Linked DNA regions of Thiorhodovibrio winogradskyi. Each later gene encodes a partner of the first gene's protein in a complex. Links are inferred from orthologs where the notes say so. Each region holds a gene or a part of one and is shown in the gene's direction. Other genes may lie near its edges.

Region 1 (3,860 bases):
AGGATGTCCAGGTGATGATCGAGGGCCCTGGCCATGTGCCCCTGCAGATGGTGCGCGAGAATGTCACCAAGGAATTGAGCGATTGTTTTGAAGCCCCTTTTTACACGCTAGGCCCCATCATCACCGATATCGCGCCAGCATACGACCACATCACTTCCGCCATTGGTGCGGCCAACATCGGCTGGTATGGCACCGCCATGCTCTGCTACGTCACTCCCAAGGAGCACCTCGGTCTGCCGGACAAACAGGACGTGCGCGACGGCATCATCGCCTACCGCATCGCTGCCCATGGCGCTGACCTGGCCAAGGGTCTGCCCGGCGCCCAGTTGCAAGACAACGCCATGAGCAAGGCCCGCTTCGAGTTCCGCTGGGAGGATCAGTTCAACCTGGCACTCGACCCCGAGCGAGCGCGCGAATTTCATGATCAAACCCTGCCGCATGATTCGCACAAGGTGGCGCATTTCTGCTCCATGTGCGGCCCCCAGTTCTGTTCGATGAAAATCACCCAGGACGTTCGAGAATACGCCAAGGCCCATGCTCTCAGTGATGAAACGCGCGCTCTGGAGACGGGACTTGAAGAAAAAGCCGCGGAATTTCGCGATACAGGCGGTGAAATCTACAAACCGGTTTAATGTCCTGCGGGGCGCATTCATTCGCCCCGCATGGATTCATCCCTTCACCCCCAAAAGAGACAGTCATCTTTCTCCGTCACGGTTTTAATGGGCAAATGAATTCGCCCCTCCAGCCGACGCGCTCAAACGCTCACAGGACACCACTTTTGGACCCAAGCACTCCAGCCGAACTCGCCGACACCCGCGTCCCTCCGCACAATATCAACGCAGAGCAATCCCTACTCGGCGCCCTGATGCTCGAAAACAGCACCTGGGAGCAAATCGCCGATAAGGTCTGCGAGGAAGACTTCTACCGCCAGGAGCATCGCCTGGTGTTTCGCGGCATTGCCATTCTGGCCGAGGAAAACCATCCCTTCGACGTGGTGACCCTTGCCGAAACGCTGGATAAGCGCAAACTGCTCGAGGACATCGGCGGCCTGCCCTATCTCGCCGAGATCGACCGCAACACCGCATCGGCCGCCAATGCCGTGCATTACGCGCGCATCGTGCGCTTCAACTCGGTGCTACGCCAGCTCGCCCGCGCCGGGGTGGAGATCGCCGACCTAGCCTTCGCCACCGAGGGGCGCAGCGAATCCGAGATTCTTGACCTGGCCGAGGCCAAGGTCTTTCAGATTGCCGAGCAGCTCAGTCGCGGCGGCGGTGGTTTCCAGCCGATCCGCAATCTGCTGGTTAACGCGATGGACAAGATCGACGAGCTTTACCATCGCGAGGAGCCCATCACCGGCGTCCCGACCGGCTTTACCGACTTTGATATGAAGACCTCCGGCCTGCAAGCCGGGGATCTGGTGATCGTGGCCGGACGGCCGTCAATGGGAAAGACCAGTTTCGCCATGAATATGGCTGAAAACGTCGCCATTAAAACCGGCAAGGGCGTGGCCATCTTCAGCATGGAAATGCCCGGCGACTCGCTCGCCATGCGCATGATGTCCTCGCTCGGGCAGATCGACCAGCACCGGGTGCGCACCGGCAAACTCGGCGACGATGACTGGCCGCGCCTGACCTCGGCGGTCAGCATGCTATCGCAAGTGTCCATGTACATAGACGACACCGGGGGACTCTCGCCGACCGAGGTGCGCGCCCGAGTGCGGCGGCTGCAACGTGAACTCAAGCGCGAGGAAAAAGAACTCGGCATGATTGTCATCGACTACCTGCAGCTGATGCAGGCGCCAATGGCTGGCGAGAACCGCGCGACCGAGATTTCCTTGATTTCACGCTCGCTGAAGTCCCTGGCCAAAGAACTCAGCGTGCCCGTGGTCGCCCTGTCACAGCTCAACCGCAGCTTGGAGAGCCGTCCAAACAAACGGCCAGTCATGTCGGACCTGCGCGAATCCGGAGCCATCGAGCAGGACGCGGATCTCATCGCCTTCATCTACCGCGACGAGGTCTACAATGAAGACAGCGCCGACAAAGGCATCGCCGAGATCATTATCGCCAAGCAGCGTAACGGGCCCATCGGCACGGTCAAGCTCGCCTTCCTCGGGCAGTTCACGCGCTTCGATAACCTGGCGGCGGACTACTACAACGATGGCAGCTTTTGACGCTGAATCACCTGGGGAATGATCTCGCCCAAGATGTTCGCATGCTGTCCTTGGGCAGCATATGAGAAACACCTCAATGAGCGCCCATGCCGCTTTCAGCCCCGCCACCCGCGCCTGGTTCGAGGCCAATTTTAGTCAAGCCACGCCCGTGCAGCAGCAGGGCTGGCCGGCCATCGCGGCCGGTCAGCATGCGCTCCTGGTGGCGCCGACCGGCAGCGGCAAGACGCTGGCGGCTTTTCTCTCCGGCATTGATGCCTGCCTGAGGCTGCCCGCCGATGCACCCGCTGGCGTGCGGGTGCTCTACATCTCCCCGCTCAAGGCACTGGTCCATGATGTCGAGCGCAATCTGCGCGCACCCTTGGCCGGCATCGCGCATCAGGCCGAAGGCTTGGCCGAGGCCGTGCGCCCGATCCAGATCGCCATGCGCACCGGCGACACGCCCCAGCGCGAGCGCCATCGCCAGGCCAAATCACCAGCGGAAATTCTGGTCACCACGCCCGAGTCGCTGTTTTTGCTGCTCGGCTCCCAGGCGCGCGAGACCCTGCGGTGGGTGCACACCCTGATTATCGACGAAATCCATGCCCTGGCCCCGACCAAGCGCGGCGCCCATCTGGCGCTGTCGTTGGAGCGCCTGGCCGCGCTGTGCGAGCAGGACCCGCAGCGCATCGGACTCTCGGCCACGGTTAATCCGCTCGCCGAGGTGGCGCGCTTTCTCGGCGGCCGGCGCGCGGTCGAGCTGGTCGATTGCTCGGCGCCGCCCCGGCTCGATCTGCAAGTGCGGGTACCGGTGCCGGACATGGAGCAGGCCGCCGCTGCCCAAGCCAAGCCCGCTGGCGCCAAAGCCGGCGGTCCCATCCTGGCCGAGCTTTACACGCGCGAGCTGGCCAGCCCCAAGCCCGCCGAGCGCGGTATCTGGCCGGTCATCTACCCGGCGCTGCTCGCTAGCATCCAGCGCAACCGGGCCACGCTGATCTTTGTCAATAGTCGCGGCCTGTGCGAGCGCCTGACGCAGCGTCTGAATGAGCTGGCCGGCGAGGAACTGGTGCAATCTCATCACGGCAGCGTCTCGCACCAGAAGCGCGCCGAGATCGAGGAGCGGCTGAAGCTTGGGCAGTTGCGCGGCATCGTCGCCACCAGCTCACTGGAGCTGGGCATCGACATGGGCAGCATCGACCGGGTGCTGCTGGTCGAGTCACCCGGCTCGGTCGCGCGTGGTCTGCAACGGGTCGGGCGCGCCGGGCATCAGGTGGGCGAAGTCAGCGTCGGGCGCATTTTCCCCAAGTTTCGTGGCGACCTGCTCGAAGCCACGGTGATCGCCCAGCGCATGCGCGCGGGCCAGATCGAGCCACTGAGCGTGCCACGCAATGCGCTCGACGTGCTGGCACAGCAGATCGTGGCCATCTGCTGCGACCAACCGCGAACCAGCACGGCGCTGCTGCAACTGGTCAGTGCCGCCTATCCCTACCAAAGCCTGAGCATGTCACTGCTGCAACCTGTGCTGGAGATGCTGAGCGGTCATTATCCGGCGCAAGATTTCGCCGAGCTGCGCCCCTTGCTGGCTTGGGATCGCGCCAGCGACAGCCTGCGCCCGCGACGCGGCGCCGCCCTGCTCGCACGCCTGAATGCCGGCACCATTCCGGATCGCGGCCAGTATCCGGTCATGCTCGCGAGCACCAATGGGGCTTCGAGT
Region 2 (3,360 bases), 100 kb from region 1 along the record:
CGGTTGTTTCCTTCCAAACAGTTTTGCTGCTTATCACTGCCACTCAACGGGATTGTTGCATGCCTAACGTTCGTGTCAAAGAAAACGAGCCTTTCGAGGTCGCTCTTCGCCGCTTCAAGCGCTCCTGCGAGAAAGCCGGCATTCTTGCCGAGGTTCGCCGTCGGGAGTTTTACGAAAAGCCAACCTCCGAGCGGAAACGCAAGAAAGCCGCCGCTGTCAAACGTCATCATAAGAAACTCTCGCGCGAGTCGCGCCGCTGGGAGCGCCCGTTCTAGAAAGCCTTCGCGCGATCTGATCCTTCCGCGCTATCTGATAAGGAAGCTGGCCATCATGCTCAAGCAACGTTTGCAAGACGACATGAAAGCCGCGCTCAAGGCCGGCAACAAGGACAGGCTTGGGACCATTCGCCTGATCAACGCCGCCATCAAGCAGCGCGAGGTCGATGAGCGAATTGCCCTTGACGATGTCCAGGTGCTTGCGGTGCTTGAGAAAATGCTCAAGCAGCGGCGCGACTCGGTCACCCAGTATCGCGACGCCGGGCGCGAGGATTTGGCAGTGAAGGAAGAGGCCGAAATCCTCATCTGCCAGGAATATCTGCCCGATCCGCTGAGCGAGGCCGAGATTGACGCCTGCATTGACGCTGCCATGGCCGAGACGGGCGCGACCTCCATGCGTGACATGGGCAAAGTGATGGGCTTGGTGAAACCCCAAATGCAGGGCCGGGCTGATATCGGCCAGGTCAGTTCCAGGATCAAGCAGCGCCTGAACGCCTGAGCGAGACTTGCCCAGACCGCTGGCCAGCTTATTTGGCATCATTGCCCTGATTGCTCTCTACTCGTGCTCCATGCTGTCGGGCTCAGGCAAAGGCAAGCTCGGGTGGCAAAGCGAACGCGTAGTGTCAAAGGACCGCAGACTTTTCCAAATTATCTGCTAGCTTTATGTCCATGGCCGGCAGAATTTCGCCCGAGCTCAAGGAGCAAATTCTCGCGCGCACTGACATCCTCGAGATTGTCGGGGCGCGGGTGCCCCTGCGTCCGGCCGGTCAGCTCTACAAGGCCTGCTGTCCTTTTCATCAGGAAAAAACCCCGTCTTTTATCGTTACCCCGGCGCGCCAAACCTATCATTGTTTCGGCTGCGGTGTTCATGGTGACGCCATCGGCTTCCTGATGGAATATGATCGCCTGAGCTTTCCCGAGGCGATCAAGGAACTGGCCACCCGCGCGGGTATCGCGCTGCCTGATGCTGGGTCTGGCGACGACCTACAGGTTCCAGAGGTGGATCTCAATCCTCTCTATCAGGTGCTCGAAGAGGCCGGCGAGTTATACCAACGCCAGCTGCAAGAAGAGGCGCGGGCTGTCGCCTATCTAAAAAGGCGTGGCCTTACCGGTGAGATGGCGACTGAATTTGGTCTTGGATTCGCACCTGCAGGATGGGATTTTGTGCTCAGTCGTCTCGGCACTGATGAGACTAGACAACAGGCGCTGATTGATGCCGGTCTCGTTATTGAGCGGGAGACAGCCGCCGCAACCCGTCGCTACGACCGCTTTCGCAACCGCGTTATCTTTCCGATCCGGGATCATCGCGGACGCACGATCGCCTTTGGTGGGCGCGTACTCGATCAATCCGAGCCCAAGTATCTGAACTCGCCCGAAACGCCTGTGTTCCACAAAGGCCGGGGACTTTACGGCCTGTTCGAGGCGCGGCAACGTCGGCGCCAACTCACTCGCCTGCTGATCGTTGAAGGCTACATGGACGTGATCGCGCTGACCCAGTTTGGTCTGCCTTATGCAGTGGCCACGCTAGGTACAGCCACCACGCCAGAACAAATCCAGCAGCTCAAGCGCCACAGCGATGAGCTGGTGTTCTGTTTCGACGGGGACAAAGCCGGTCGGGCCGCGGCTGCCAAGGCGCTGCGCGTGAGTTTGCCCTATGCGGCCGAGCGGCTGACAGTGCGCTTCCTGCTGCTGCCGGCGGGCCATGATCCAGACTCGCTGCTGCGCGCGGAGGGGCTAGCAGCGTTCGAGAAGCGCTTGGAGCAGGCGCGTCTGCTGTCTGATTTTCTATTCGATGAAGTGCGGGGACAGTTTGATCTGGGCTCAGCCGAGGGGCTCGCGCGATGCGATGCCAAGGCCCGCGAGCTGATCAACCTGGCGCCCGAGGGTACTTACCGGCAGCTACTGCTGCGACAGCTGGAGGACCTGATTGGCATTCAGCAGCCTGCGATCCTTTCCGGGCCGCCAGGTGCGTCGGCCTTTTGGCCAGCGGGAGCACACGGGTCCAGGACTGCTGGCTCGGGCGATGGACGCGTTCAAAGGCCCCAAGCCGGGCAAACGCGAGCGAGGGCACTATACCGCGTCCCCATGCGCGCCCAGCTGACCCCCGGGCGCCTGGCGAGCGCACTGCTGCTGCAGCGCCCGCGACTGGCCCTGGCGGCGCGCGGGATTCCGGATTACTGGAACGCGGTTGCCGAGGAAGATACTAGGTTGCTCAGTGAACTACTTGCTCATGCCGATGCCGACCCCGATATCACGGCGCAGATGTTACGAGATTATGCCAGCGGCAGCCCAGATGAGCCCATGGTGGCGGAACTTGCCGACCCCAGTCTGACTCAACATATCCCCGATGCAGGTATTGAGTCTGAGTTCATCGGGGCGCTGTCGGCCCTCTGCCGTCAGGCTGAGCGCGAGCAGCGTTATCGGCTGCTTAGCAGCGGGGAGCTTGGGCGCTTGGCGGGTGCGGGCAGAAGTCCGTCAGAGGGTGTCGACGCCGGGAATTGAGCGCCGGTGAAACTATTGCGTGGCGCCGCTGATGGTTGGCCCCGTAAATCAGGTTTCTATGCTATAATTGTGAGTTTTCCATCGCCCGCGCAATAGTGATGATCCGCAGCCGCTTTAGGTTCTATCCTGCTGATTTTAAAATATTATCAGCAGGACAGTCAGGGCTGGCATTGGGCATGATCGGGTTATGAGCGTTACCCTGAAACAACGCTGTCATCCTTAGGGGTGGTCGGGACTATAAGCGTTAGCCAGATTCAATAGGTACTTTATGGACCAGGAACAGCACCAGGCGTCGCAGTTGAAGCAGTTGATCGCTAAAGGCAAGGATCAGGGCTTTCTGACTTACTCCGAGGTCAATGACCATCTGCCGGACGGTATCGTCGAGCCTGAGCAGATCGAAGATATCGTTCGCATGATAAACGATATGGGTATTACCGTACATGAGACGGCGCCCTCCGAGGTCGACCAACTCAGCGATTCCGCGATCGCTGACGACGAAGCCGCCGAAGCCGCCGCGGCTGCACTCGCCTCGGTTGACAGCGAATTCGGTCGCACCACGGATCCTGTGCGCATGTACATGCGT

The links.
Region 2: the proteins of dnaB (region 1) and dnaG are in contact, whole or in part, in a crystal structure (PDB 2R6A), measured with the Geobacillus stearothermophilus proteins. The link is inferred for Thiorhodovibrio winogradskyi from one-to-one orthologs. Residues at the interface, in WP_033016901.1 of Geobacillus stearothermophilus: Ser13, Glu15, Ala16, Gln18, Glu91, Leu92, Asp94, Ala95, Val96, Pro97, Thr98, Ala99, Ala100, Asn101, Tyr104, Tyr105, Ile108; in WP_049624496.1 of Geobacillus stearothermophilus: Lys456, Leu457, Leu458, Pro459, Ala460, Asn463, Ala464, Leu467, Leu535, Leu536, Ile537, Ala538, Gln544, Glu545, Asp548, Tyr549, His552.

The regions. Positions count from the first base shown.
Region 1 is NZ_CP121472.1:2,313,471-2,317,330, reverse strand. The notes cover bases 1-2,974. They hold dnaB (replicative DNA helicase), read left to right. Parts: upstream 1-778; coding sequence 779-2,170; downstream 2,171-2,974. Other genes in these bases: Thiowin_RS10265 (DEAD/DEAH box helicase), read left to right, coding at 2,247-2,974; thiC (phosphomethylpyrimidine synthase ThiC), read left to right, coding at 1-632. In the rest of the region: more of Thiowin_RS10265, read left to right, coding at 2,975-3,860. UniProt on the Escherichia coli protein: The main replicative DNA helicase, it participates in initiation and elongation during chromosome replication. Travels ahead of the DNA replisome, separating dsDNA into templates for DNA synthesis.
Region 2 is NZ_CP121472.1:2,212,428-2,215,787, forward strand. Bases 444-3,360 are described here. They hold dnaG (DNA primase), read left to right. Parts: upstream 444-944; coding sequence 945-2,777; downstream 2,778-3,360. Other genes in these bases: Thiowin_RS09815 (GatB/YqeY domain-containing protein), read left to right, coding at 444-774; rpoD (RNA polymerase sigma factor RpoD), read left to right, coding at 3,046-3,360. Also shown: rpsU (30S ribosomal protein S21), read left to right, coding at 60-275; more of Thiowin_RS09815, read left to right, coding at 331-443. UniProt on the Escherichia coli protein: RNA polymerase that catalyzes the synthesis of short RNA molecules used as primers for DNA polymerase during DNA replication.